4 regions of the Streptomyces sp. NPDC048434 genome follow, and region 2 is predicted to be linked to each of the others. Evidence: riboswitches for the same ligand, from Rfam matches in the RefSeq annotation. Region 2 holds a riboswitch; each other region holds the start of a gene.

Region 1 (8,036 bases), on a different contig from region 2:
GCTGGGAGGCCAGCAGCAGACCGGCGTCGATCAGCTCCGTGACCGTATCGACGCGGATCACGCCGGCCTGGCGCATCAGGGCGGCGACGGTGCTGTCCGGGACACGGACCGTGGGCACGGCGTGGCCGGGCGGTGCGGTGCCGTTGTGCCGGGCACCCTTGGCGACCACGACCGGTTTGACGGCGGCGGTGCGGCGGGCGAGCCGGGCGAACTTGCGCGGGTTGCCGATGGACTCCAGATAGAGGATCACGACGTCGGTGTCCGGGTCGTCGTACCAATACTGGAGCAGGTCGTTGCCGGAGACGTCGGCGCGATTGCCGGCCGAGACAAAGGCGGAGATTCCGGCGATACCGCCGTCGCCGGGACCGCGCGCATGCAGTCCACTGAGCAGGGCGATACCGATGGCACCGGACTGGGTGAACAGACCGATGTGGCCGGCGCCGGGCATCTGGGGGGCGAGGGAGGCGTTCAGCCGGACGTCGGGGGCGGTATTGATGAGGCCGAAGGCGTTGGGCCCGATGAGCCGCATGCCGTACGAGCGGGCCTGCCCGAGCAGGGCGCGCTGCCGCTCCCGCCCCTCCAAGCCCGCCTCGGCGTAACCGGAGGACAGGATCAGCACGCCCTGGACGCCGTGTTCGCCGCAGTCGCGGACCACGTCGGGGACGCTGTCCGCTGGGACGGCGATGACGGCGAGGTCCACCGGGTCGGGGATCTCCTGCAGGGCGCGGACGGCCGGCACGTCTTCGGGAAGCAGCCGCTGCATGTCCTCGGGGAAGGCGTGGTTGACGGCGTGCACACGGCCCGTGAAGCCGGATTCCAGGAGGCTGCGCAGGGCGGTACGGCCGACGCCGCCGGGGGCCCGGCCGGCACCGATGACGGCGACCGAGCCCGGGGCGAGCAGCCGTTGTACGGAGCGGGCCTCGGCGCGCTGCTCGCGGCCGCGCATCACGGCCATGGACTGCTCGGTCGGCTCCAGATCGAACTCCAGGCGGACCACACCGTCTTCGAAGGTGCGCTTCTGGGTGTAGCCGGCGTCCGTGAACACTTTGATCATCTTGGAGTTCGCGGGGAGCACCTCGGCGGCGAACCGGCGAATGCCGCGTTCGCGGGCGACGGCAGCGATGTGCTCCAGGAGGGCGGAGGCCACACCGCGGCCCTGGTGGGCGTCCTGGACGAGGAAGGCGACCTCGGCCTGGTCGTCCTCGGGGTCCTTGGCGGGCAACCCCTGGTCGTTGATCCGGTCGTAGCGGACGGTGGCGATGAACTCGCCGCCGACGATGGCCGCGAGCCCGACCCGGTCGACGTAGTCGTGGTGGGTGAAACGGTGCACATCGCGGTCGGACAGGCGCGGGTAGGGCGCGAAGAATCGGTAGTACTTCGACTCGTCGGAGACCTGTTCGTAGAAGGAGACCAGCCGCTCGGCGTCGTCCGGGGCGATGGGGCGGATCCGCGCCGTGCCTCCGTCGCGCAGCACCACGTCGGCTTCCCAGTGGGTCGGGTATGCGTGGTCCGGCGGCTTCTGCATGCGGACAGCGTACGACCGGCCACCGACAACCGGCTCGGCGCGCGTACGCTCGGGGTGCGGGGCAGGCTGGGGACGCCGTATGGACGTACGGTCCGGTCGGTCTGCCGGACCTCCCCTGGGGGGACCAATGGCCGCAAAAGGCCAGGACAAAGGGCTGCGGAGCACTGTCGGCAGCGTGAGAGACTGGTCTAGACAACAGTCACGACTTTGAAGGGCAACACCATGGCTGAGCGCCGCGTCAATGTCGGTTGGGCCGAGGGCCTGCACGCCCGCCCCGCGTCGATCTTCGTCCGTGCGGCCACCGCCTCCGGCGTCCCGATGACGATCGCCAAGGCTGATGGCAACCCCGTCAACGCGGCCTCCATGCTCGCGGTCCTGGGCCTGGGCGCCCAGGGCGGCGAGGAGATCGTGCTGGCCTCCGACGCCGAAGGTGCCGAGGTCGCGCTCGACCGCCTGGCCAAGCTCGTCGCCGAGGGTCTCGAGGAGCTCCCCGAGACCGTCTGAGCCCGCCAGGACTCTGCTGCATGCGGCGGCCCCGCCGCGGCGACCGGTGACCGGTTGCCGCGGCGGGGCCGTTTCGCTGTGCCGAGTTCCGTCCGCTGTGCCGGATTCCGTCCGCAGTGCCCGGGATATCGGGGTGCGCGCTTACGGTATGGGCCGTACGCGAATCACCGCACGGATGCATTGAACGCGTTGAATTTCCGGATGGCCCGATATCGTCGGGACGCAAGAAAAAGCGTGCGCTATTCATTGCCCCGAATGCGGCAATGGAGGCAGCACAATAAAACTGCGGACGGGCCGAAAAGAGAACGCCACCGCGCGCCACCGAAGTCCATTTGGCACTTCTTTGTATACGGGGCGATTGTTAAGGACGGGCGCGCGCCGTGTTGACGGGCGGTTTCGGATCCCTCACCTCCGTCTTGGCGGGGTGCCGGAGCCGGTACACCGGGAGTGAGCGCTCGACATGAGCCGCCATCAGGGCGCGGGCCCGCTCCGCATCCCCCCGGGCCACCGCGTCCAGCACCGCGCCGTGTTCATCCCAGGACTCCCCGGCGCGGGCGGGCAGTTCCACGGCGTACATCCACTCGATCTTGCGCCGCAGCTGGGTCAGCAACGCCGTCAGACTGGGGCTGCCGGCCGCTTGGGCCAGCGTCTCGTGGAACCAGCCGTCCAGTTGGCGCAGATCCGCGGGGTTGCCGTGACGGGCCCGCTCGCGGCCGAGCCGTACCAGACCGCGGAGCACCTTGAGGTGGGCCGGGCTGCGACGGGCGGCCGCGCGGGCGGCACCCAGCGGCTCCAACAGGGCGCGGACGTCGAGGAGATCGGCGGACTCCTGCTCGGTGGGCTGGGCGACGCAGGCGCCCGCATGGTGGCGGGTGGTGACGAACCCTTCGGACTGCAGCGTGCGCAGCGCTTCACGGACCGGCACTCTGGAGACGCCGTACCGGGCCGCCAGGATCTCTTCGATCAGCCGGCTCCCCGGCGCCAGCGCACCGGAGACAATGTCGTCGCGAATCGCTGTGCACACCGCATGCGCGGAAATATGGCCTCGCATCTTCCGTGCCTCCGCCGTAATCCCCTGGAAACGCCGCCGGTCGGCGACTTTTCCGTGACTCTATTCGACCGCAACGGCTTTTCCGACGGACTCCGGTTATTCATGGATATTTTTTGGCCAGAAGTCGCGGGCCACACGGCGTATCCGGTGCACTCGTCCCACTCCCGGATACGCCGAAGCCCCGGCCGTGGGGCCGGGGCTTCGGGCGGACGCTCGGGCCGACGCGGGCACCGCGAGGCGCGCGGCCGGGCGAGACGGGAGATCAGACGTTGACGCCGTGCGAGCGCAGGTACGCGACCGGGTCGATGTCCGAGCCGTAGTCGGCGCCGGTACGGGCCTCGAAGTGCAGGTGCGGGCCGGTGGCGTTACCGGTGGCGCCGGAGAGGCCGATCTGCTGGCCCGAGGTGACGTGCCGGCCGACCGAGACACCGAGCGACGACAGGTGACCGTATTGGGTGTACGTACCGTCGTTCATCTTGATCACGATGTTGTTGCCGTACGAGCCGCCCCAGCCCGCCTCGACGACGGTGCCACTGCCGACGGCGTGGACGGTGGTGCCGGAGGCGGCATGGAAGTCGATGCCGGTGTGGCTGCCCGAGGACCACAGTCCACTGGAGGCCTTGTACGCGGTGGAGACGTAGGAGTTGGCCACGGGGGCGACAAAGGTGTTGAGGCGCTTGCGCTCCGCCTCGCGGGCGGCGCGCTCCTTGGCCTTGCGAGCGGCCTCGACGCGCCGCTTGGCCTCTTCGGCCTGCTTCTTGGCCACGGCCTCGGCCTTCGCCTTCGCCGCCGCGGCCTCCGCTTCGGCCTGCTGCGCGTCGGCCTGGGCCGCGACACGGCCGGCGAGCTCGTCACCCAGCACGACGGCCTGCTGCAGACCGGTGTCGTGGGTGCGGGCTTCGTCCGTGGCCGCCAGCGCCGGCGAGGCCACGGAGGCGACAACGCCGCCCGCCGCGAGGGTGGCTATGCCGGCGATGTTGCGGGTCGTACGAACGGGGCGGCTCGCACGACGGTGCTTCCCGGTGGCACGGATGAACGCCATGTACTGGCTTGTCCTTTCCTTCCTTCTCGCCTACCGGGTTAGCTGACGGGTTCGGAGCAGGAAGGTCTCCTACGGGCTCCTCCGGAGGGGAGTCCGATTCACCCCAAGGGACACTGGGTCCCCGGCTCCCCTGGCTCGCGCCGTACGGGGACTCGGCGATGACTGTCCGGTGCCACGGTTGTGGCGGACTTGTGACGAACAGCCGGACCGACGCTAAACGGGGCAACTTTCAATCGGCAAACAGAACTGCTTTTTTGTGCGGGATGCCACAAGAACCGGGGCGCCGGTCGAGATAAACCGGACATACAGCGGCTCCCGTGGCGGGCGATCGCCACGGGAGCCGCTTTGTCGATATGTGACCTTCCGTCACATGACGGGACTAGCCACTGACGACCGTCACCTCACCGATGCCCAGCGCCTTGATGGGCTCGGCGATCTGTGCCGCATCGCCCACCAGGACCGTCACCAGCCGGTCCATGGGGAAGGCGTTGACCGCCGCCGCGGTCGCCTCGACCGTGCCGGTCTCCGCGAGGCGGGCGTACAACTGCGCCTGGAAATCGTCCGGAAGGTGCTGCTCCACCTGATCGGCGAGAGTGCCCGCGACGGCTGCCGCGGTCTCGTACTTCAGCGGCGCGACCCCGACGAGGTTCTGTACGGCGACATCCCGCTCGTCGTCCGTCAGCCCCTCTGCCGCGAGGGTGCGCAGCACCTTCCACAGGTCGTCGAGCGCCGGGACGGTGGAGGCGGTGTCCACCGAGCCGCTGATGGCGAGCAGCGCGGCGCCCGTGGCCCCCTCGGGGGACGTGGGAGCGGTGGAGCGAAGCACCTGGCCGAAGGCGCGCACCCCGTAGGTGTAGCCCTTCTCCTCCCGCAGTACGCGGTCCAGTCGGGAGGTGAGGGTGCCGCCCAGGCAGTACGTGCCGAGGACCTGCGCGGGCCACACCCGGTCGTGCCGGTCGGCACCGATACGGCCGATGAGCAGCTGCGTCTGGACGGCACCGGGGCGGTCCACGATCACCACGCGGCCGGTGTCGTCGGCGACGATCGGGGAGGCCTTCAGCGGCTCGGCCGTCGAGCCGCTCCAAACACCGAGGGTCTCGGCGAGCGCGGCGGCCAGGTCGACCCCGGTGAAGTCACCGACGATGACGGCGGTGGCCGTGGCGGGCCGCATGTGGGCGTCGTAGAAGGCACGGACGGCCGGGGCGTCGATGCGTACGACGGTCTCCTCGGTGCCCTGGCGCGGCCGCGACATACGGGACGTGGCCGGGAACAGTTCCTTGGACAGCGCCATCGCGGCACGCCGGGCCGGGTTGGCGAGCTCGTGCGGGATCTCGTCGAGACGGTTGCGCACCAGCCGCTCGACCTCGCTCTCCGGGAAGGCGGGCGCGCGCAGCGCGTCGGCGAGCAGGCCGAGCGCACGCGGCAGCCGCGACGCCGGCACCTCGAGGGAGACCCGTACGCCGGGGTGGTCGGCGTGCGCGTCCAAAGTGGCGCCGCAGCGTTCCAGCTCGGCGGCGAACTCCTCCGCGTCATGCTTGTCGGTGCCCTCGGACAGGGCCCGCGCCATGATCGTGGCGACGCCGTCCAGGCCCTCCGGTTCGGCGTCCAGCGGAGCGACGAGGTTGATCTCGACGGCGACGACCTGCTGGCCGGGGCGGTGGCTGGTCAGGAGGGTGAGCCCGTTGGGCAGTTGGCTGCGGTCGGGGGCCGGGAAGGCCCACGGCTTGGGCGCGCCGCCCTGGGGCTGCGGGTGAAAGTCCATGCTGCTCACGGGGGAATCGGCGCGGGTGGTGGCGTCGCTCACTGGTCCGCCTCCCCTTCCTCGGTGTCGGCGGCGTCGGTCGGCTCGGTCGGCTCGTAGACGAGCACCGCGCGGTTGTCGGGGCGCAGCCGGGCCTTGGCGACCGCCTGCACCTCCTCGGGGGTGATCTCCAGAACGCGCTGCACGGCGGTCAGCGCGAGCTGCGGGTCCCCGAACAGGACGGCAAAGCGGCACAGTTCATCGGCGCGGCCGTTGACCGTGGCCAGCCGGTCCAGCCATTCGCGCTCCAGCTGGGCCTGTGCCCGCTCCATCTCCTCCGGGGTCGGGCCCTCGGCGGCGAAGCGGGCCAGCTCCTCGTCGACCGCCCGCTCGATGCCGGGGACCTCCACGCCGCCGGAGGTCTTCACGTCCAGCCAGCCCAGCGAGGGCGCGCCGGCCAGCCGCAGCAGGCCGAAGCCGGCCGCCACGGCGCTGCGGTCGCGGCGCACCAGCCGGTTGTACAGGCGGGAGGACTCGCCGCCACCCAGGACGGTCAGCGCGAGGTCCACTGCGTCCGCCTCACGGGTGCCGTCGTGCGGCAGACGGTAGGCCGCCATCAGGGCACGGGCGGGCACGTCCTCCTCGACGACCTCGCGGAGCTCGCCGCCGATGACGTCGGGCAGCGTGCCGTCCCGCGGCGGCTGCTTGCCGTCGTGGCCCGGGATCGAGCCGAAGTACTTCTCCACCCAGGCGAGCGTCTGCTCGGGGTCGATGTCGCCGACGATCGAGAGGACGGCGTTGTTGGGCGCGTAATACGTCCGGAAGAACGCCCGCGCGTCCTCCAGAGAGGCCGCGTCCAGATCGGCCATCGACCCGATGGGCGTGTGGTGGTACGGGTGGCCCTCCGGATACGCCATGGCCGTCAGCTTCTCGAAGGCCGTGCCGTAGGGGACATTGTCGTAGCGCTGGCGGCGCTCGTTCTTGACGACGTCGCGCTGGTTCTCCATGGAGTCGTCGTCGAGCGCGGTCAGCAGCGAGCCCATCCGGTCCGCCTCCAGCCAGAGCGCGAGCTCCAGCTCGTGGGCGGGCATGGTCTCGAAGTAGTTGGTGCGCTCGAAGCTCGTGGTGCCGTTGAGCGAACCGCCGGCGCCCTGCACCAGCTCGAAGTGGCCGTTGCCCTTCACCTGCGCGGAGCCCTGGAACATCAGGTGCTCGAAGAGGTGAGCCAGGCCCGTACGGCCCTTGACCTCGTGGCGGGAGCCGACGTCGTACCACAGGCAGACCGCTGCGACCGGGGTCAGGTGGTCTTCGGAGAGCACCACGCGCAGGCCGTTGGCCAGCCGGTGCTCGGTCGCTGTCAGGCCGCCGGAGCCGGCTTGTTCTGTGGCCGTGTGACCCATGGGCATGTACGTCCCTTCGATCTGCTTGCGAGGAAGTTCTGTCACTGTATGCAAGCGGATCGACATCTGGCGAAGTTCCCGTGCGACCGGCCCCGAACGTGCACCGTGCTCGGCCCCCACAGGAGCCGAAGGGGGGAGTCGCGGTCGGCATTGTCAGTGGGGCGGTCCACAATGGTCCGCGTCAGACTCAGACACACTCGCGGGTCGATCCCTCAGCTGGTTGACCCGACTGGTTGACCGTTGTTCCGATGTCGCCTCCCCGACCTCGGCAGTAGACGCAGCAGAAGGAGCCGCAGCCGCGATGGCCCGCCGCAGCACGAAGACCCCGCCGCCGGACGACTTCGAGGAGAGGATCCTCGACATCGACGTCGTCGACGAGATGCAGGGTTCCTTCCTCGAGTACGCGTATTCGGTCATCTACTCGCGCGCCCTGCCGGACGCCCGCGACGGTCTCAAGCCCGTGCACCGCCGCATCCTGTACCAGATGAACGAGATGGGGCTGCGGCCCGATCGCGGCTACGTCAAGTGCGCCCGCGTCGTCGGCGAGGTGATGGGTAAGCTCCATCCGCACGGCGACGCGTCGATCTACGACGCTCTGGTGCGCATGGCGCAGCCGTTCTCGATGCGGCTCCCGCTGGTTGACGGCCACGGCAACTTCGGTTCGCTGGGCAATGACGACCCGCCCGCCGCGATGCGGTACACCGAGTGCCGGATGGCGTCCGCGACATCCCTGATGACGGAGTCCATCGACGAGGACACCGTCGACTTCGCAC
Region 2 (8,036 bases):
CGCGGCCGGTGAGGCGGTTGCGGCGGGGCGGGCGGGCTCGGTAGACGCGGGCGGCGGCCTGCTCGCCGAGCGCCTTGAGTCGGGTCGCGGTCGAGAACCGGTCCGCGGGCACGTCGTCTCCCCTTCACTGGCTGACGCCTGACTGCTGAAGCAGGTACGTCCCCGGCAACGGTACGGGACCGTCGCCGGGGACGTACGGGGTGCTGGGCGGTTGTCTCGCCCGATTAGCCCCTGCTGCGCTGATCGGCCCGGCAGCGGGCCGTCCTGCGGTCAGCTGCCGTGACGGAACCGCGGGAAGGCGGAGCGGCCGGCGTAGACCGCGGCGTCGTCGAGGATCTCCTCGATGCGCAGCAGCTGGTTGTACTTGGCGACGCGCTCGGAGCGGGCCGGGGCACCGGTCTTGATCTGACCGCAGTTGGTGGCGACGGCGAGGTCGGCGATGGTGACGTCCTCGGTCTCACCGGAGCGGTGCGACATCATGCACTTGAAGCCGTTGCGCTGGGCCAGCTCGACGGCGTCCAGGGTCTCGGTCAGCGAGCCGATCTGGTTGACCTTCACCAGCAGCGCGTTGGCGGAGCCCTCCTCGATGCCGCGGGCGAGGCGCTCGGGGTTGGTGACGAACAGGTCGTCGCCGACGAGCTGGACCTTGGCGCCGAGCTTGTCGGTGATGACCTTCCAGCCGGCCCAGTCGTCCTCGTACAGCGGGTCCTCGATGGAGACCAGCGGGTAGGCCGCCACCAGCTCCTCGTAGTACTCGGTCATCTCGGCGGCCGAGCGGTCCTTGCCCTCGAACTGGTACTTGCCGTCCTTGTAGAACTCGGAGGCGGCGACGTCCAGCGCGAGCGCGATGTCCTGGCCGGGGGCGTAACCGGCCTGCTTGACGGCCTCGAGGATGAGGTCGAGGGCCTCGCGGTTGGAGCCCAGGTTCGGGGCGAAGCCGCCCTCGTCACCGAGGCCCGTGGACAGACCGCGCTCCTTCAGGACCTTCTTGAGGGTGTGGTAGACCTCGGCGCCCCAGCGCAGCCCCTCGGAGAAGGACTCCGCACCGATCGGGGCGATCATGAACTCCTGGATGTCCACATTGGAGTCGGCGTGCGAGCCGCCGTTCAGGATGTTCATCATCGGCACGGGCAGGACGTGCGCGTTCGGGCCACCGAGGTAGCGGAACAGCGGGAGGTCGCTGGCCTCGGAGGCGGCGTGCGCGACGGCGAGGGAGACGCCGAGGATGGCGTTGGCGCCGAGCGAGCCCTTGTTGTCGGTGGCGTCCAGGTCGAACATGGCCTGGTCGATCAGCCGCTGCTCGGTCGCGTCGTAGCCGACGAGCTCCGGGCCGATCTGCTCGATGACGGCCAGGACGGCCTTCTCCACACCCTTGCCGAGGTAGCGGTTCGGGTCGCCGTCGCGAAGCTCGATGGCCTCGAAGGCGCCGGTCGAGGCGCCGGACGGCACGGCGGCACGGCCCGTGCTGCCGTCGTCGAGGCCGACCTCGACCTCGACCGTGGGATTACCTCGCGAGTCGAGAATTTCGCGGGCTACGACGACGTCGATGGACGGCACGTTGTCTCCTTCGTGGGTGTCTGGAGTCTGCAGCACGAGCCTAACGGCCCCGGGCACGTCCGCTTGCCCTTGGCCCGCTCTGTGGGATGGAAAGACCCGGAAAGCTCCCCAAAAGCCCAGTTCACGGGATGTTTGGGCGCATTGTTCGCCGAACGGGAGAAACGCGGAACGGAACCGGTTACCGTGTGCGGCCGCTATGGGTGCGACCCGGGCGCGGCCGGGCAACGAGAAGCCCCGCCGCGGCGCGCTGGGGGGAAGGGCGCGCCGGGCGGGGCGGTCTCACCGAGGAAGGGGGCCCGCCGCTCGAGCCCGCCGGATTCCCGCTGAGGGGTGGACTCAGACGTTGAGCTTCTGGCCCGGGAAGATCAGGTTCGGGTTGCCGCCGATGACCGACTTGTTGGCCTTGTAGACGGACTTCCAGTCGGCACCGTGCGCCTTGGCGATCTTGGCGAGGGTGTCGCCCGCCTTGACGGTGTAGTTGCCGTGGCCCATGGACTTGCGCTCGGTGGAGCGCGAGGCGTGCTGCTCGGGAGCGGCCGGGGCCTTCTTGGCCTCGGTCTTGGCGGAGCCCTCGTCCTTCTGGGGCGCGGACTTGGTCTGCGCGGAGCCCGAGGTGTCGACGTCGGCGGCGGGGCCACCGGCGGTCAGGTTGCCGGCACCGGCGCAGGACCAGGCGCCCGGGCCCTGGATGGCGAGGAGCTTCTCGGCGGCGGCGATCTGCTGGGACTTGCTGGCCAGGTCGGCGCGCGCCGCGTACTGGGTGCCGCCGGCGGCGGCCCAGCTGGAGTTGGAGAACTGCAGGCCACCGTAGTAGCCGTTACCGGTGTTGATCGACCAGTTGCCGCCGGACTCGCACTGGGCGACCTTGTCCCAGGTGCCGACGGAGGCGGCGGAGGCGGAGGTGGCGCCCATCAGCGGGACGGCCACGGCAGCGCCGGCGATGCCGGCGAGGGTGGCGACGCGGACGGCCTTGGACGGACGACGGTGCTTGCCCTTGATGATCAGCATGGTTCGTTCGTTTCCTCACCGACGCCTACGAGGTGAGCTGTCGGGTTCGGGCTGTGAGAATCGCCCGGCCTCGTGCGCGTGGCGCACGTGGCTTCACCCCAAGCCGGTTGACCCGCTTTCACGGGTGGGGCCGGCACTTACCTTGGGTCCCCCGCTCCTGCCTTCGGCGCTTGCGCGTCAACTGCCTCCGATCACCGGCAGGATTCGGCGTGTGATCGAAGGGCCCGCTTTGGGCGAGCGGTCCTGACGTTAAGCAGTAATCCCCTTGGGGTTCAAACCCCACCATCTGAACCAAGTTGGCCGTTTTTGATCACGGGTGGGTCACATACCCGCAGGTGAACCCCGGTTTGCCGAGCGGGACGAACCGGGGTTCACCACGGTCAACGAGAGCCTTGTCTCACTTTCCCAAAAGCGGGCGAAGGGCGGCGAATTACCCCGCCGTGTGCCCGAGATCAAGCAGTTGGCCCGGCTTGATCAGGTCCGCGTCGGAGCCGACGACGCCCTCGTTGTGGTCGTAGAGCGCGGGCCAGCCGCCGGGCAGCCGGTGGGCCGAGGCGATGGCTGACAGCGTGTCACCCGGGCGCACGGTGTAGTCGCCGTCGCCCGCCGGGCCGGTGCGCGCCTCGTCGCCGCGTGAGGCATGCCGGCCGGAGGACCTGCCGCCGTCGTCGTCACCCTCGTCGCCCGAATCACCGCGGTGCTTGCCCTTCGCGGGCTTCTCCTGCGGCGTGCCGGTCGTGTCCGTGCGGCTGCCGTCGTCGGACGGGTCGGCGGACTGCGACGGGTCGTCGTCCCCCTTGCCCGGCGTCGCCGAGTCGGACGGCTCCGGGTCGGTGGACGCGTCGCCGGAGCCGGCGGAGTCCGGGGCATCGGGTGAGGGCGCCGGATCGGACTGCTCGTCGCCGGGCTCGTCGTGCGTGCCGGCGGAGTCCGAGCCGTCGTGCGTGCCGGACGCATCGGACGGGTCCCAGGGGTCCGAGGAGCCGTCGGCGTCCGACGGGGCGGGCGAGGGGGTGGCGGTGCTGCCCGGGTCGACCTCCGGCGCGCGCCCGTCCTTGGTCAGACCGGCGCTCACCGCGCAGCTCGACCAGTTCTCCGGGCCGCGGTGGTCGAGGATCGATTCGGCCACCGCGATCTGCTGGGAGCGGCTGGCGAGGTCGGGGCGCGAGGCGTAGGCCGCGCCGCCGTAGTCGTCCCACATCTCCTGGGTGAGCTGCAGCCCGCCGTAGTAGCCGTTGCCCGAAGCCGCGCTCCAGACGCCGCCGCTCTCACACTGGGCGACCTTGTCCCAGGTGGCGGTGTCGGCGGCGTGAGCACCGCTCGCGCCGAGCAGTGGCAGGGCAATACCGGCGCCGGTCACGCCCGCCGTGACAAAGATGGCCGGTGCTTGACGGGGGCGCCGGTGTCGGCCGTTCCCGGAACGCATGCGGATGCCTTTCGCGCGGCGGTTGAGTTGTACGACGAGCTCTTCGAGCTGCTCGACGGTTACCCGGCCGGCCGACGCGCACGAGGCACACCGTTACACCGGTCCCCCACATCACCGCTTCGGCCGATCGAGTGAAGCCCGTCGATCGTCGGTCGAAAGGTAGCCGGGGTCACGGGTAGTCACAAGTCGGTGTAGTGCAGATCACGTAAAGGTCACACGGCTGACTCTCTGTCACTTTTGACCTTGTTGCTGGTCAGGGCCGTTCGGGCGGGAACTCCACGGGCAGCGACCGCAGTCCGCGCATGATGAGCCCGCCGCGCCAGCGCAAATCGTCCGGTTCCGCGGCAAGTCGGATGTCCGGGAGCCGGGTCAGCAGTGTCGCCAGAGCGGTCTGTCCTTCGAGCCGGGCGAGCGGCGCACCCAGGCAGTAGTGGATGCCGTGCCCGTATCCCAGGTGCTGGTTGTCACGACGGGTCAGATCGAGGACATCCGGCTCGCCGAAGCGTGCCGGGTCGCGGTCGGCGGCGGCCAGCACCACCAGGACCGGGTCGCCCTTCGCGATCCGCTGCCCGCCCAGCGTCAGCTCCTGCGTCGCGAACCGCCAGGTCGCCAGCTCCACGGGGCCGTCGTAACGGAGCAGTTCCTCGAGGCCGGTGGTGAGCAGCTCGGTGTCGCCCGCCGCCATCGATTTCTGCAGCAGCTCGCGCTGGGCGGGGTGGCGCAGCAGCGCATAGATGCCGTTGCCGATGAGGTTGACGGTGGTCTCGAAACCGGCGAAGAGCAGGATGAAGGCCATCGCGGCGGCCTCGTTCTCGGTGAGGTGCTCGCCGTGGTCCGAGGCCCGGATCAGACCGGAGATCAGGTCCTCGTCCGCCTCCGCGGTGTCGCCCAGGGACTCGCGCTTGCGGTGGATCAGCTCGGCGAGATAGCCGCGCATCTTCTTCACGGACCGGGCGACACCGCCGCGCGGCCCCCCGCCGTGCCGGATCATCATGCCCGCCCAGTCACGGAAGTCGTCCTGGTCCTCGCGCGGCACCCCCAGCAGATCGCAGATCGCGTAGATGGGCAGCGGGAAGGCGAACTCATGGATCAGATCGGCCTCGCCGCGCTCCGCGAAGCCGTCGATGAGGTGGTCGGTCAGCTCCTGGACGCGCGGGGCGAAGGCGGCGACCCGGCGCGGGGTGAAGGCCTTCGAGACCAGCCGGCGCAGCCGGGTGTGGTCCGGGGGGTCGATGTTGAGCAGATGCGTCATCAGGTTCGCGCTGCGCTCACCGGGGATGCCGACCTTGCCCTTGCCGTGCGCGGCCTCGCTGTGGTGCACCGGGTTCTTGGACAGCCGGCCGTCGGCGAGCGCCTGCCGTGCCTCGGTGTAGCGGGTCACCAGCCAGGCCTCGACGCCGCTGGGCAGCTCCGTCCGGTGCACCGGCGCATGTTCCCGCAGCCAGGCGTACGCGGGGTAAGGGTCGGCGGCGAACTCCCAGGTGAACAGCGCGGGGGCGGGCGCGGCGGCGGGGCAGCCCGCGGGGGCGTCGGCGGAGGTGGCGTGGGGGTTGTCGTGCACCTTCCGACCGTAACCGGTGGGCGCACCCGGGCGCGCCCGCGCACCGGCGGGGCCCGGCGGGCGCCTGCGTTACGCCGGATCCACCCCCAGCCCCGTCAGGAACGCCACGGCCGCCGGCGACGGGCCGAGACCACTCCACACCACCCGCTCGGTGCGCTCGGGCGCCGGTCGCACCCGCACGATGTGCAGCCCGGCCAGCTCGGAGGCGATGGCCTCCGGCACCATTCCGACGCCCAGGCCCGTCCGCACCAGCTTCGCCAGGAACTCGACGGTGGTCACCTCGAACGCCACCTGCGAGGTCAGCCCCGCCGCGCGGAACGCCTCATCGCGCTGCCGGCGGGCCGCGGACCCCGCCGTGAAGTCGACAAACGTCTCCCGCGCCACCCGCGACAGTGTGGTCCACTCCCGCCCCGCCAGCGGATGCCCCGGCGGCACCACGGCGACCAGCTCACCGCGCGCCAGCTCCTTCTCCCGTACGCCGACGGTACGGGCGCCGGGCGCCAGCCCGACGAACGCGACATCCAGTACGCCCTGCCGCACCTGCTCGATGAGCTGGTCGCTCATCTCGGTCTGCAGACTGATCCGCACCTGGGGGCAGCGCGTCCGGAAGGCGCCCAGCTCACGGGCCAGGTCCACGGCCGCGACGGTGGAGATCGCGCCGACCGCGAGCCGGCCGCGCACCACGCCGGTCGCCGCCGCCACCTCGGCGCGGGCCCGCTCGGCCGCCTCCAGCGCCTGCCGGGCGACCGGAACGAAGGCCTCACCGGCGACGGTCAGCCGGACACTGCGGCTGGTCCGGTCGAAGAGCCGGGCACCGAGCTCCTTCTCCAGCCGGGCGATCTGATGGCTGAGCGCGGACTGCACCACATGACAGCGCTCGGCGGCCCGGGTGAACCCACCGGTCTCGGCGACCGCGACCACATAGCGCATCTGCTGGAGCTCCATGCCCACCGATCCTAGCCAGCATTGATCATAATTCGCGATGGATGCGATGACAATGATGTGTTGGACTCATCGATCGGACCGGCCCAGGCTGGGGGGGGACGCCCGCCGCCACGGTGGCCGTGGGCGGTGAAGGGGAGGCATGCATGGAGACCGAGCGCGGAGCGGAGCCGGCCACCGGGGGCCCGGCGGAACGGCGGCCGGGCCCGGGGCGCGGCACGCTGCTGCTGATGTCGGTCGCCGCCGGACTGTCCGTCGCCGGCAACTACTTCGCCCAGCCTCTGCTGGACGTCATCGGCCGCGATCTGCACCTCTCCCCGTCCACCGCCGCACTGGTCGTCACCGTCGCCCAGGTCGGCTACGGGCTCGGCCTGCTGCTGCTCGTCCCGCTCGGCGATCTGCTGGAGCGACGCCGGCTGGCCGTCACCCTGACCCTGGCGACCGCGGCCTTCCTCACCGTCACCGCGAGCGCGCCGAACGCCGCCCTGCTGCTGACCGGCACCGCGCTGACCGGCCTGACCTCGGTCGCCGCCCAGGTCGTGGTGCCGTACGCGGCGACCCTGGCGGCGCCCGCAGAACGCGGCCGGACCGTCGGCACCGTCATGACCGGACTGCTGCTGGGCATCCTGCTGGCCCGTACGGCCGCCGGGCTCCTGGCCGAACTCGGCGGCTGGCGCACCGTGTACTGGGTGAATGCGGGGCTGATGCTGCTGATGGCGCTGTTGCTGCGGCTCCGGCTGCCCGCGCTGCGCACCACCGCCGGGCTGCGCTATCCCGCGCTGCTGCGCTCCACGCTTGCGCTGTTCGCCCAGGAGCCGGTGCTGCGGTGGCGGGGCGCGCTGGGCGCGCTGACCTTCGCGGGCTTCAGCGTGCTGTGGACGGCGCTGGCGTTCTTGATGTCCGGGCCGGCCTACGGCTGGCAGGAGTCGGCCATCGGGCTGCTGGGGCTGGTGGGCGCGGCCGGTTCGCTGTCCGCCTCGGTGGCCGGGCGGCTGGCTGACCGGGGTCTGGCGCACCGGGTCACCGGCGCCGCGGCGTTCCTGCTGCTGGGGTCCTGGGGCCTGCTCGCGGCCGGCGGGGCGGGTGGCGGCTGGTCGCTGGCGGCGCTGCTGGCCGGGGTGATCGTGCTGGACCTGTGCGCGCAGGCGGTCCACATCAGCAATCAGAACCTGGTCTACGCGGTCCGCCCCGAGGCCCGCAACCGCCTCAACTCGGCGTATATGACCAGCTACTTCGTGGGCGGGGCGGCGGGGTCGGCGCTGACGTCGGTGGTGTGGGGCATCGGGGGCTGGGGCGGGGTGTGTGCGCTGGGTGCCGCGCTGGCGGTGGCGGTCGTGGGGCTCTGGCTCGCCGACCGGCTGCGGCGCCGTCCTGCGGCAGGCGTCCGCGGGCAGCAGGAGCCGGTGGCCGTCGCCGGGACGGCGAGCTCCGTCGCTCCTTGACGGTTCGGCGCCGCGTCCTGCGCCCCGCGTCCAAGCGCCCGAGGGCGCTCCGGCAGCAAGGCGCGTTCCCCGGCAGCCCCGGGATCACGCCGGAGCGGGT
Region 3 (4,677 bases), on a different contig from region 2:
GCTGGAGGCGGAACTCGCCGCATTCTGCGGCTTCGAGGCCGCTTTGGTGCTCTCCTCCGGCTATGCCGCAAATCTCGCCGCGGTCACCTCGCTCACCGCCCCCGGCACCCTGATCGTCTCCGACGCCGGCAACCACGCCTCCCTCATCGACGGCTGCCGGCTCTCCCGGGCCCGCACCGAAGTGACCCCGCACGCCGATCCGGAGGCCGTACGCGCCGCGCTGACCGGCCACGACGGCCAGGCGCTCGCCGTGACCGACTCGGTGTTCTCGGTCGACGGGGACGCCGCGCCGCTCTCCGCGCTGGCCGAGGTCTGCCGGGCACGGGGCGCCGGACTTCTCGTCGACGACGCACACGGCCTGGGAGTGCTGGGCGAGGGGGGCCGTGGCGCCCTGTGGGCGGCCGGACTCGCCGGTGACGGTGACATGGTGACCACCGTGACGCTCTCCAAGTCGCTCGGCTCCCAGGGCGGTGTGGTGCTCGGCCCGGCCCGGGTCATCGAGCATCTGGTCAACACCGCCCGGTCGTTCATCTTCGACACCGGTCTCGCCCCGGCGGCGGTCGGCGGCGCCCTCGCCGCGCTACGGCTGCTGCGCCGCGAACCGCACCGCGCCGCCCGCGCCGTTGCGGTCGCACGGGGGCTGCACGACCGGCTCACCGCGGCGGGCCTGGCGGCGGTACGCCCGGACGCGGCGGTGGTCTCCGTCCGTGCCCCCTCGCCCGAAGCCGCGCTCCGCTGGGCCGCCGACTGCCGCGGGGCCGGACTCGCGGTCGGCTGCTTCCGGCCGCCGTCCGTGCCCGACGGGATCTCCCGGCTGCGGCTCACCGCCCGCGCGGACCTGACGGACGCCCAGCTCGACACGGCGGTCGGCACGATCGTGGCCACCGCACCGGCGGTCTGAACCCGACGACCGTCCGCACCCCGGTACGGCGGCGGCCCCGGTGGCGGGCCGCCGTCCGCCCAGTTGTCGTCCGCCGTGGCCGTCCGCCGTCACGGCGCGGGCGAGTGGCGGGTGAAGGCCCCGCGCAACAGGGCCCGCAGGGTGTCCGCGGCCGGGGTGCCGCCGCCGGGGCGGTAGGCCACCGAGATCCTGCGGTGCAGCTCCGGCGGATCCAGCCGGCGGACCCCCAGCGGTGTCATCGACCCCTCCGCCACCATCTCCGGGACCACCGCCACCCCGAGCCCCGCGCTCACCAGCGCACACACCACCGCATAGCTCGGCGACTCACAGCGCACCGCCTCACTCGCCCCGGCGGCCGCCAGCGCGGCCTCCACCTCGCGTCGGTTGGGGTTGGCCGGCGCCATGCTGACGAGCGGCTGGCCGGCCAGCTCGGCAAGCGGCAGTCGTCCGGCGCCCGCCGACAGGGCATGACCGGGCGCCGTGACCAGCACCAGTTCCTCGGTCAGCAGCGGCTCCAGCCGCACCCCCTCCGGCGCCGGCATCGCCTCGCCGGGCACATACTCGTGCGTCAGCGCCAGATCGACCTCGCCCAGCGCCACCGCCGCGGCCGCCTGCGGCGGTACGTACTCCGTCACGCTCAGCTCGACATCGGGGTGAGCCCGCCGGAACGCGCTGAGTGCGGGCGGCAGCAGATGCGTACCGGCGGTCATGAACGTGCCGACCCGCAGCCGGCCGCCGGACAGCCCTGCCAGCCGGGACAGCTCGTGCCGTGCCTGGTCCAGCTCGTCGAGAACCCGCCGGGCCCGTACGAGCAGCAGCTCACCGGCCGCCGTCAGCCGAGCCCCGCGATGGTGGCGCACCAGCAGGGCCGCCCCGGTCTCCCGCTCCAGTTTGGCGAGCTGCTGGGAGAGCGCGGGAGCGGTGTAGCCCAGCCGGGCGGCGGCCCGGGTGATCGAACCGGCCTCCGCCACCGCTACCAGGGCGGCCAGTCGTGTGGGGTCGTACATAAGAACCTCTTTAGGCTCTCCAAGAACATTGCCAATACCCATTAAAGGCTCTGACCAGCCAAACTGCTCCTATGGACGGACAGCTGATCGCCTTCACCGGAGTCGCCGCCGGCATGGTCGCCATGCCGGGCGCGGACTTCGCGGTCGTGGTGCGCAATGCGCTCGACTCGCGCAGGGCGGGGGTGGCGACCGCCGTCGGAGTCGCGGGCGGGCTGCTGGTGCACACCGCCCTGGCGGTGGCCGGGCTCGCGGCGGTGCTGGTCGCCGTGCCCGCACTCTTCGGTGCCGTCCAACTCCTCGGCGGCGTCTACCTCTTGTACCTCGGTACCCGCGCCCTGACCGCGGCCCTCCGCCGCCCGCCGGGCGCCACGGACCGCACGGCCGGCCCCGCTGCCGGCGCACCGGCCGACGGCCGGCCCGCCGCTCTCCTGGGCACTGTGCAGAGTCTGCGCCAGGGCTTTTTGACCAATGCGCTCAACCCCAAAGCCCCCGTCCTTTTCCTCAGCCTGCTGCCGCAGTTCGTCCCGGCAGGACAGCCCGCGCTGCCCCGTACGCTGCTGCTCGCGACGATGGTCGTCGCCATGGCACTGGTGTGGTTCCCCGCCGTCGCGCTGCTCGTCGACCGGCTGGGCGTCTGGTTGCGCCGCCCCTCGGTGGCCCGCGCCCTGGAAGCCACCACCGGAGCGCTCCTGACGGCCCTGGGAGGCATCCTGCTCGTCGAGGTGGCGCTGGCCTGAGGCGGGGCACGCCACGGGCGCCATGCCGCGGACACCACGGCACGGCACGTGAAGGACACCGCCCCCGCGTCGCGCGGTGCGGGCCGGGGCAGCACCGTGACCGGTCCGTCCGCGGGCGGGAAGCTCCCGCGGACGGACGTGAGCCGGCTGCTCCGTTGCGAAGTCACCCGGCCAAATGGTCCAAACTCACCGGCAATTGACCGAGCGTGAGATGACGTCGCAGGTCAGCCCACGCGCCCGTACCAGACCGAACGGCTCCAGATCCGTTCCAGCCGCACCACGCTCCCGGCCTTGGGGGCGTGCCACATCCGGCCCCGGCCCGCGTAGATACCGACGTGGTAAATGCCGCTGCGCGAATGGAAGAAGACCAGATCGCCGCGGCGGCGCGAGGTGGCCGCGACATGCCGGGTGCGGCTGTACTGCGCGGCGGCGGTGCGTGGCAGGGCCCGGCCGGCGCGCTTGAACGAGTACAGCATCAGCCCCGAACAGTCGAAGGCGTGCGGCCCCTGGGCGCCGTACTGGTAGGGGGCTCCGCTCTTGGAAGCCGCGACCCGCAGCGCGTGGACGGATACGGACGCGGCTTCGGCATTCCCGGCCGCTCCCGGCGCGACGCTGGTCCCGCCGAGCGTGACCAGCGTCAGAGCGGTGACGGTGCCGGCGCGTGCCAGCAGATTCGGCGTATGCATGCGCACGGTCATGCGCAAACCCTTCGTCAGCCGCCTGCGAAGGAAGACCTGTCGGGTTCGGGCAGGCGAAGATGCCCGGCCGTCTGTACGGCTTCACCCCAAGGAGCCCTCGGCCGTGAAGGCCGGGACCCCGTCCTGCTCGGGTCCTCCGCTCCCGCCGGTCCACATCGTCGACCGGACGTCCGGCACGGCGGCGGGATTAGGCGCCCGTCCGGACCGCCCCGTCGCTGTGGCGGGGTCTTGTCGTCGAAGGGATCGTCACGCACCTGGGACCCGAATTCCGAGCTGAAAATGCCGTATGTGAGATGGGTCACAATTGACCCGAATGGTTAGTTTTGTTCCCTCAGGTGCCACGGCGCGGGGTGTTGCACCCCTCGGACCAGGGGCGAAACATCCGAAGTCCCAGGAATTGGGTCTATTCCGCGCAATTCGTCGCCTCCTCACATCGGGCGCGGACGCTACGCCGTATGCGCAGCCTCGGTGCGTGTGTCGGGTCAGAGCTCCTCGGGTGGCGGCACCGTCGCGAGCCCGGCCCGCCGCTCGCCGTCCAGCACCCGCAGTGCCCGGGTCAGCGTCGCGCGGTGCAGTTCGCTCTCGCCCCGGCTGTGCATGAGCGTCAGGGCGTCCCGTAGCCGGGTGGCCTTGCCGACCAGCGCCTGGGCGGCGCGCAGCCCGGTGTAGGTGCCTTCGCAGCGGGTCGGGTTGATCCGGCCGAGCAGGTCGATCACCTCCAGATAGCTGTCGATGAGTTCGCCCTCGGCGCGGGTCAGCGCGGGCAGCGGCGGCGGTTCGGGCGGCAGCATCGGCTTCACCGCGCCACGGGCTGGAGCGCCGACTGCTTGCGGTTGCGGGTGATCCCGTCGATCAGGCCGTACTCCTGGGCGGCGCGGGCGTCGAAGATCTTGTCGCGCTCGATATCGGTGGCGATCCGCTCACGGGGCTGTCCGGTGTGCCGCGCCAGCATCTCCTCCAGCAGGTCGCGGGTGCGCAGCATCTCCTTCGCCTGGATCTGCAGGTCGCTGGCCTGCCCCTGAACGGGCTCGCTGAACGACGGCTGATGGATCAGGATCCGGGCCCCGGGCAGCGCCAGCCGCTTTCCGGGCGCGCCGGCGGCCAGCAGCACCGCGGCGGAGGAGGCGGCCTGCCCCAGGCAGACGGTCTCCACGTCGCACGACACGAAGTGCATCGTGTCGTAAATGGCGGTCATCGCGGTGAAGGAGCCGCCGGGGGAGTTGATGTAGAGCGAGATGTCCTGCTCGGGTGCGGCGTGTTCGAGGTGGATGAACTGCGCCATCACGTCGTTGGCGGAGGTGTCGTCGATCGGGGTGCCCAGGAAGATGATGCGC
Region 4 (8,036 bases), on a different contig from region 2:
TGAGGGACTCGTCGACCGCGGACTTGATGGTGGCGGCGGACAGGCCCTTGTAGTCCGGGTGGGCACCGACCTTGGTGGCGATGACGACATCGGAGCGATTGCCGCGGGAGGACAGCCAGTTGCCGAGGACCGTCTCGGATTCGCCGCCCTTGTTACCGGGGACCCAGGCCGAGTAGACGTCGGCGGTGTCGATGAAGTTGCCACCGCCCGCCACGTAGGCGTCGAGCACGGCGAAGGATTCGGCTTCGTCGGCCGTCCAGCCGAAGACATTGCCGCCGAGGGACAGCGAGGAGACGGAGAGCGAGCCGAGGGGCCGGCGGTTTCGGGGGGTGTGTGTGGCGGTCATGCGTGGTTGCAGCGTTGGGGGGCGGGGAGTTATTCCTCCCACTCCCCCCAACAGCAACCCCGTCAGAAGTTCACACGTTGATGCCGTGGTCGCGCAGCCACGGCATGGGGTCGATCGGGTCGCCGGCGTCGGGGCGCACCTCCAGGTGGAGGTGGGGGCCGGTGACATTGCCGGTGGCGCCGACCCGGCCGATGACATCGCCCGTGGTGACCTTGCCGGAGGTCTTCACCATCGAGGACAGATGGCAGAACCAGAGTTCGGTGCCGTCGTCGAGGGTGAGGACGATGCGGTAGCCGTACGAGCCGGCCCAGCCGGCCTGGGTGATGGTGCCGGAGTGCACTGCCTTGACGGGAGTGCCGGTCGGCGCGGCGAAGTCCTGTCCGGTGTGGTCCGCGGCCCAGCGGTCGCCGGCCTGGCCGAAGCCCGCGGTGAGGGTGAACGAGGAGACCGGGGCGATGAAGTTCTTCGCCAGCTTGGCGAGGCGGGCGGCCTCCGCCTTTTGCCGGGCCGCTTCTTCGGCCTCGCGCTTGGCCTCCATCTCGGCCGCCTTCTTGGCTGCTGCGGCCTTTTCGGCCGACTTCTGGTGAGCGGCGGCTTCGTTCTCGGCCTTCTGGAATGCGGAGTGTTCGGCGGCCTCGCGGGACTCCTGATCGGCTGCGCCCTGCTGCGCGTCGGCCTGCTGGAGGATGCGGCTGCGCAGCGCCTCGGCGGCGCCCGTGTCCGAGTCCGTCCCGGCGGCCCGGGTGAGGGGCCCGGAGACCGCCGCAGCCGCATCGCCCGTGGCGGCGCCCTCGGCCGCGGTGGAGTCCGCGCCCGAGTCGGATATGAGGTCACCGATGCCGGGGAGCGACTTGGCGTCCGGCAGTTTGCCGGCGAGCTCGTCGGCCATCCCGCCGACGTCGGGCATCGAGATCGGCACCGCGGGGCGGCCCTCGGCCGACGCCATTCCGCCGGCACCGACGGCCGCGATGACGCCGACTCCCAGGACCGTGCCGCCGCGGGCGAGTCCGCCGCGCTGCTTGGCCACCCGGTGCTTGCCGCGGACGGAGCGGACGGAATCCTCGGTGGGATTCCATTCCTCCCACGGTCCGTCGTTGATGGTGTCCGCATCACCGGGGCCCGGGAAGGCACCTCGGTCATCGAGGTCGTAGGCGGACGGACCCTCGGGGGCAGGCCTGTTGGACGCCACGGGGGCGCTCTCCTTTCCTTCCTTCTCGCCTACCGGGTTAGCTGACGGGTTCGGAGCAGGAAGGTCTCCTACGGGCGCCCCCTGGCGGAGGGCGTCCGATTCACCCCAAGGAAGTGGTTCCCCGGTTCCCTTGGTGCAGTTCGAGGTGCTGGAGGTGCGTGAAAAGCGCGTGCGGGATTCGGCGTCGGCGCGCGGTGCCGCCTCTTGCGACGGCTGGGACGACCGCGCTGCGTTATCGGACAGTAATAGAGATCGCAGCCGGATTCCAAGCCTTCCCGGGAATTCATCACGGCCCCACAACAGCTTTGGCGTGGACTTTTTCGGCCACCACGGCCACAAAACGGGCGAGTTGGCCGCCCACACCTAAACGATCTCGCGTGGATTGTGTGCCAGTTGTTATGCGGAGGGGTGCCCCTCGGTTACGGAACGTGAGAGCAGTAACGTCGGATCATGGCCGTCAACGTCGGGAACACCGGGAACGTCGAGAGCGCTGCCGCCGGCGCCTGGGAGGTGGCGGAGCGGTACGGGGAATTCTCCTGGCGTCGGGCACGGGGGCGGTCCGCGGCGCACGAGGAGCTGAGCGCGTGGATCAGCCAGGACCAGGAGCTCTGCGATCTGCTGTCGGGGTCGCTGCCGGCCGGCGGCAAACAGCAGCCGGACCTTCTGCTCGCCGCCGTCCGCTATCTCGACGGCCCGCACGCCGAGCTGGGGCCGCGCGGTGAAATGGCGTATGGCCGCTGGCGCGAGTGGACGATCCGGCACTGGGACGAGGTGCGCGCGGTGATCATGCAGCGCTCGCCCCGGACCGATGAGCCGGCCCACTGCGCGACGCTGCTGCCGCTGCTCGCCCGCCTGCCGCAGCCGCTGGCGCTGCTGGAAGTCGGCACGTCGGCGGGGCTGTGTCTGCATCCCGACCGCTATCGCTACCGGTACGAGGACGACGAGGCGGCGGGCGCGGACAGGGGTGCCCTCCCGGGAGACGCCCTCCGGGGCGACACCCTCCGGGCCGAGGCAGGAGCACCGGAGAGCCCCCTCGTGTTGAGGTGCCGTACGGGATGGACGGGCGACGAGCTGCCCGGCCCGATGCCCCGGATCGTCTGGCGGGCCGGTATCGGCCCCGATCCGCTCGACCCGGTTGCCGAACCGGACGATCTGCGCTGGCTGCAGGCGCTCGTATGGCCGGGCGACGAGGAGCGGGCGGCCCAGCTGTCCGCGGCCGTCGAGGCGGTGCGGCCGGCACCGCGGTCGCGGATGGTGCGCGGCGATCTGCTCGACGAGCTGCCCGCGCTCGCCGCCGAGGCGCCGCCCGGGGCGACGCTGGTCATCTTCCACAGCGCCGTGCTGAGCGGCCTCCCGCCCGTCCGCCGCGAGGAGTTCGCGCGTCTCGTACGGTCGCTGCTGCGCGGACGGCCCGGCGGCGGCCACTGGCTCTCCCACGAGCACCACTCCGTCCTGCCCTGGATCACCGCGCCGGCGCATCGCTCACCGCACCCGGACGATGCGCTGATGCTGACCCTCGCCCTGGACGAGCGCCCGGTCGCACTCACCGGTCCGCACGGGGAGAGCCTGCACCGGCTGCCGGGGACGGAAGGCGCCGCGGGAGGCGTGGCAGGGGACTGAGCGGACGCCCGTACGGTCCCGGGCTCCCCGTCCCCCGACGCCCTGCGCGTCCCTCCCCTACGCCCCCATCGGCCGCTGCACCGCCAACAGCGCCATATCGTCGGCCGGTGCGCCGCCGGTGTGCCGTGCGACATCCTCGACGAGGGCGTCCAGGAGGGCGTCCGGGCCCGCGAAACGACGGCCGCGCAGTCTGCCCGACGGGTGGTAGAAGCGGCCCAGCAGGTCCCTGGCCTCGGTCACCCCGTCGGTGAAGAACAGCAGCAGCGCGCCGGCCGGGAAGAACGTCTCGTCCGACCGGTCCGGCCAGCTCGCCACCTCGCTCATGCCCAGGGGCAGCGCCGGCACCGCGGGCACCAGCTCGCGCAGCCCGCCGTCCGGGGTGAGCAGCAGCGGGGACGGGTGGCCGCGGTTGAGTACCCGCAGAACGGACTGCCCGTTGGCGGGGATTTCGGCGAGGACGGCAGTGGTGAACCCCTCGAACTCGTCGAGCCCCGCGCGTCGTCCGCCCTCCCGTTGCAGCGCCCGCTCCAGCCGGCCCGCCACCGCCTCCAGCGTCGTCTCCTGCTCCGCCGCCTCGCGGAAGGCACCGATGACGATCACTGCGGCCTCCACCGCCTCCAGCCCCTTTCCGCGAACGTCGCCGACGATCAGCCGTACGCCGTGCGGGGTGTCCTGCACCGCATAGAGGTCGCCGCCGATCCGGGCATCCGCCAGCGCACCCACGTAGCGGGCGGCGACGGCGAGGCCGGCGAGCCGTTCGGGCGGCGTGGGCAGTACGGCGCGCTGGGCGGCCTCCGAGATGTCCCGTACGGATGCCAGGTGGGCATCGCTCACCCGGACGAACCGGTTGATGCCGAGGGCCAGCAGGGCGACCACGAAGACCATGGCGATCTCCGCCACCGACTCGTAGGTGTCCTCGACGACACCGCGATAGGTGACGACCCAGATCTCGCCGAGCACGGCGGCCAGGGCCGTGAGGGCGGTGGTGCGCAGGGAGGAGAGCGACGCGGCGATCAGCGGGGCGGCGCAGAAGAAAGGGGCGGCGGTGTAGCCGGCCGACGTCCCGATGCCGAAGGCGAGGCCGCCGACGAGCAGGAGGGCGGGGAGCCGGCGCACCAGGCGGCGGCCGGAGCGGGCCGGCCGGCCGCGGCCCACCTGCCGCTCCCCGTCGTCCCTGGAGGGCGCTTCGTCCTGGAGCATCCGCACCGGCCTCTTCCCACTCCTGCCCGTCCGTACGAGCACCGTGGTGGCGGCCGCGTCGGCCTCCCCAGCGTTTCCGCTACGGCGCCGGGCGGCGAATCGTCGGGGTCCGGATGGGTCACGCGGCCGGAGGCGTCACAAGCCCGCTCCCCGCAGGCCCACTTGAGAGCCGCCTGCGACCCGGCCCACGCCGAGGGCCCGGACCGCATCGGTCCGGGCCCTCGGGGCGCTGCTCAGCAGGCCGGACGGCGCTCCCGTCCGCTTCTGGTGGGCCATCAGGGGCTCGAACCCTGAACCAATGGATTAAAAGTCCACTGCTCTGCCAATTGAGCTAATGGCCCGCACCGAGCAGCATAGCCCGAGGAGCTGCCACAGCCCGAAGCCATTAGGGATCAGGCTGCCCGGCCGGCCGCCGCGGAGCCCGCCGGCGGGCCGGACGGGACGCGCGGCCCGCCCCTCAACGCGCAGGGCCCGTACGGCACTTGAGTGCGTACGGGCCCTGCGGATCAGCGTCGGTGATCAGCCGTTGCGCTTCCAGCGCGGCTTGTCGTCACGGCGGCCGGAGGAGCCGGTCGTGGCGCCACGGTGGTCGTCACGGCGGCCGTACGGACGGTCGCCGCCGGAGCGGTGGCCACCGGAGGACGGACGGCCACCGGAGCGGTCGTCACGGTTGAACGGGCGGTCGCCGCCACCGGAGCGGTAGCCGCCGGAGGACGGACGGCCACCGGAGCGGTCGTCACGGTTGAACGGGCGGCTCGGACGGTCGCCACGGTCGCGGTTGAAGCCACCACCGGAACGGTCGTCACGGTTGAAGCCACCACCGGAACGGTCGTCACGGTTGAAGCCGCCACCGGAACGGTCGTCGCGACGGTCGCGGTTGAAGCCACCACCGGAACGGTCGTCACGGTTGAAGGAACGGCCACCGGAACGGTCATCGCGACGGTCACGGTTGAAGCCGCCACCGGAACGGTCGTCACGACGGTCGCGGTTGAAGCCACCACCGGAACGGTCGTCACGGTTGAAGGAACGGCCACCGGAACGGTCATCGCGACGGTCACGGTTGAAGCCACCACCGGAACGGTCGTCACGACGGTCGCGGTTGAAGCCACCACCGGAACGGTCGTCACGACGCTCACGGCGCTCGAAGTTGCCCCGGTCGTCGCGGCGCTCGTCCGACGCACCGGCCTGGGCCGGTACGGCGGCCGCGGCGGCGACCTCGGCCTCGGCGGTCTCGGCGGCGGCGGCAAGCGCCTCGGCCGGGTCCTCGCCACGCTCACGGGCGGCGCGGGCGGTCAGCCGGTCGGCCTCCTCGCGCAGCTCGGTGGCGCGGCGCTGCAGGCGCTCCAGCTCGCTGGTGAGCTCGCTCACCTCACGCTCGACCTGCTTGGCGGTGTTGTTCGCCGACTCGGCCTGGACCTCGGTGAGCGAACGCGCACCGGTGATCCGGGCGACGTCCTCGTCGAAGGCACCGGAGCCGCCGACGATGTGGCGCGAGGCGTCCACGCCCGCGTCCTCCATCAGGCGGAAGATCTGCCGGCGCTGGTGCGGCAGCGACAGCGAGACGACGGTGCCGGACCGGCCGGCGCGGGCGGTACGGCCCGAGCGGTGCAGGTAGTCCTTGTGGTCACCGGCGGGGTCGACGTTCAGGACCAGGTCGATGCCGTCGACGTGGATACCGCGGGCGGCGACGTCGGTGGCGACCAGCGCGTTGACGTAGCCGTCCTTGAAGTCCGCGAGCACCCGGGTGCGCGCGCCCTGCGTCATGCCGCCGTGCAGCGCGTCGGCCTTCACACCGGACTCGACGAGCTGCTCGGCGATGCGGTCGGCGCCCAGCTGGGTGCGGACGAAGATGATGGTGCGGCCCTTGCGGGCGGCGATGGCGGCGGTGACCGGCGCCTTGTCCTTCGGCTTCACGACGAGGACGTGGTGGGTCATGGTCGTGACATTGCCCTGGGCGCTGTCGACCTCGTGGGTGACCGGGTTGGTCAGGTAGCGCTTGACCAGGGTGCCGATCTCGTTCTCCATGGTGGCGGAGAAGAGCATCCGCTGGCCGCCGCCGGGGATCTGGTCGAGCAGCTCGGTGACCTCGGGCAGGAAGCCCAGGTCGGACATCTGGTCGGCCTCGTCGAGGACCGCGACCTGGACGTTCTCCAGGGAGCAGGCGCCACGGTTGATGATGTCGCGCAGCCGGCCCGGGGTGGCGACGAGGACGTCGACGCCGCGCTCCAGGGCGTAGATCTGGTTGCCCATGGACGTACCGCCGCAGACGACCTTCATCTTCAGGCCGAGCACGTCGCCGTACGGCTGGAGCGCGTCCGCGACCTGCATCGCGAGCTCACGGGTCGGGGTGAGGATGATCGCGCGGGGCTTCTTCTTCTCGGTGCTGCCGCCGGCGAGCTGGGCCAGGGTCGGCAGACCGAAGGAGAGCGTCTTGCCGGAGCCGGTGCGGCCGCGGCCGAGGATGTCCTTGCCGGCCAGCGCGTCCGGAATGGTCGCGGCCTGGATCGGGAAGGGGGTGGTGACGCCGTTCTGTGCGAGCTTGCGGACGACGCCCTCGGGCAGTCCGAGGTCGGCGAAGGTGACGGTGTCGGTGGCGGCTTCCGCCGCGTCGGTCTCGGGCGCCTCGTCGGCCGCCGTCACCTCGGGAACCGTCTGCTCGTCGAGTGCGGGCATGACGGACTGCTCAGTGGAAATGGACATGCGAAATGCGAAACCTTCCGGAGTCTCGGCACGCGCCCAAACTCCGTGTGTTTCACACGACCGCCTCTATGCGGTCAGCCACGGCAAGGGAGAGAACGCGCCACGCGGCGCGCTTCTTTTCTGGCGCCGGGCAAATGGGATCAAACGATCTACCACCATACGCACTCCCGCCCCCGGATGGCAAATGACCTTCCGGCCCCCTGCCGTCCGCCCCTGACGCCCCCTGCCCGCACGAGGGCATGCGCCCTTCCGCCGTGCCCCTCCTTGATCCGCTATGCGTCGTCCTCGTACAGGTACGAGGACGACGGCGACATCGGTGCGACGGGGGACGGTCCGGAGGCCTGGGAGCTCGGCGGCGGGGGGTTGCTCGGCGGCGGGGTCGGCTGCGCGGGGGGCGTACTGGGCGGGGGTGAGGCCGGCGGGGTGACGGGGTGGTCGGGGCGGGACGGCGTCGGCTTCGGGTGCCCGGGGCGGCCGTGACCGTCGGAACCGCCGTGGGCACCGCCCGCGCCCGGCTCGGGGCCCGACGGCTGCACGGGCTGGGACGGCGTACCGGGCTCGGACGGCGTCGGCTTTGCACTCCCCGACGACTTCTCCACCTTGTCGTCGCCGTCGGCCGGGTGCCCGGCGCCGTTGTGGCCCATCCGCCGCGCTCCGCCGCCACGGCCGTCCACGGTCACCCCGCCGGGGCCGGACAGCCCGTCCCTCCCGTCGTGGCGCGCGGTACTGCCGGACGGTCTCGGTTTCTCCGGATCGCTCACGCTCATACAGCCGGCCAGCGAAGCGGCCAGCGCGGAGACGGCCACGGCCGCGGCGACGGCCCGGGAGGACATACGGCGCGCAGGCGGGCGCGACGAGGGGGCAGGGGTGGTGGACGACGACGGGGACGGTGTCGGCGTCAGGGACGAGTGGTGGCAGGGGCTCGGGCGCACGGCGGGACCTCCGGATCCGGAGCGCAGGGACAGCGGCACGGACGCCCTG

The links. Region 2 has a riboswitch for cyclic di-AMP ahead of ACGFWI_RS25360 (transglycosylase family protein). Riboswitches for the same ligand answer to the same signal wherever they lie in the genome.
Region 1: linked by a shared signal. The riboswitch ahead of ACGFWI_RS30895 (M23 family metallopeptidase) and the one ahead of ACGFWI_RS25360 (transglycosylase family protein) in region 2 are both predicted to bind cyclic di-AMP.
Region 3: linked by a shared signal. The riboswitch ahead of ACGFWI_RS36620 (C40 family peptidase) and the one ahead of ACGFWI_RS25360 (transglycosylase family protein) in region 2 are both predicted to bind cyclic di-AMP.
Region 4: linked by a shared signal. The riboswitch ahead of ACGFWI_RS31030 (M23 family metallopeptidase) and the one ahead of ACGFWI_RS25360 (transglycosylase family protein) in region 2 are both predicted to bind cyclic di-AMP.

The regions. Positions count from the first base shown of each region.
Region 1 covers NZ_JBICXQ010000030.1:118,559-126,594, reverse strand. The annotation lists gene ACGFWI_RS30910 (GNAT family N-acetyltransferase) at 1-1,525, opposite strand, end outside; gene ACGFWI_RS30905 (HPr family phosphocarrier protein) at 1,748-2,029, shown strand; gene ACGFWI_RS30900 (GntR family transcriptional regulator) at 2,391-3,080, opposite strand; gene ACGFWI_RS30895 (M23 family metallopeptidase) at 3,343-4,122, opposite strand; cyclic di-AMP (ydaO/yuaA leader) riboswitch at 4,135-4,290, opposite strand; gene ACGFWI_RS30890 (M16 family metallopeptidase) at 4,502-5,884, opposite strand; gene ACGFWI_RS30885 (M16 family metallopeptidase) at 5,923-7,263, opposite strand; gene ACGFWI_RS30880 (DNA topoisomerase (ATP-hydrolyzing) subunit A) at 7,565-8,036, shown strand, end outside.
Region 2 covers NZ_JBICXQ010000022.1:136,424-144,459, forward strand. The annotation lists gene ACGFWI_RS25350 (septum formation initiator family protein) at 1-112, opposite strand, end outside; gene eno (phosphopyruvate hydratase) at 271-1,557, opposite strand; gene ACGFWI_RS25360 (transglycosylase family protein) at 1,894-2,565, opposite strand; cyclic di-AMP (ydaO/yuaA leader) riboswitch at 2,573-2,785, opposite strand; gene ACGFWI_RS25365 (transglycosylase family protein) at 2,996-3,991, opposite strand; gene ACGFWI_RS25370 (cytochrome P450) at 4,245-5,552, opposite strand; gene ACGFWI_RS25375 (LysR family transcriptional regulator) at 5,622-6,497, opposite strand; gene ACGFWI_RS25380 (MFS transporter) at 6,641-7,936, shown strand.
Region 3 covers NZ_JBICXQ010000046.1:32,900-37,576, reverse strand. The annotation lists partial or broken gene ACGFWI_RS36635 (8-amino-7-oxononanoate synthase) at 1-901, shown strand, start outside; gene ACGFWI_RS36630 (LysR family transcriptional regulator) at 991-1,908, opposite strand; gene ACGFWI_RS36625 (LysE family translocator) at 1,980-2,645, shown strand; gene ACGFWI_RS36620 (C40 family peptidase) at 2,870-3,343, opposite strand; cyclic di-AMP (ydaO/yuaA leader) riboswitch at 3,348-3,547, opposite strand; gene ACGFWI_RS36615 (hypothetical protein) at 3,826-4,134, opposite strand; gene ACGFWI_RS36610 (ATP-dependent Clp protease proteolytic subunit) at 4,140-4,677, opposite strand, start outside.
Region 4 covers NZ_JBICXQ010000031.1:27,783-35,818, forward strand. The annotation lists gene ACGFWI_RS31025 (aldo/keto reductase) at 1-346, opposite strand, end outside; gene ACGFWI_RS31030 (M23 family metallopeptidase) at 417-1,535, opposite strand; cyclic di-AMP (ydaO/yuaA leader) riboswitch at 1,547-1,702, opposite strand; gene ACGFWI_RS31035 (DUF2332 family protein) at 1,986-3,155, shown strand; gene ACGFWI_RS31040 (PP2C family protein-serine/threonine phosphatase) at 3,213-4,355, opposite strand; tRNA gene ACGFWI_RS31045 (tRNA-Lys) at 4,621-4,696, opposite strand; gene ACGFWI_RS31050 (DEAD/DEAH box helicase) at 4,875-7,055, opposite strand; gene ACGFWI_RS31055 (hypothetical protein) at 7,328-7,888, opposite strand.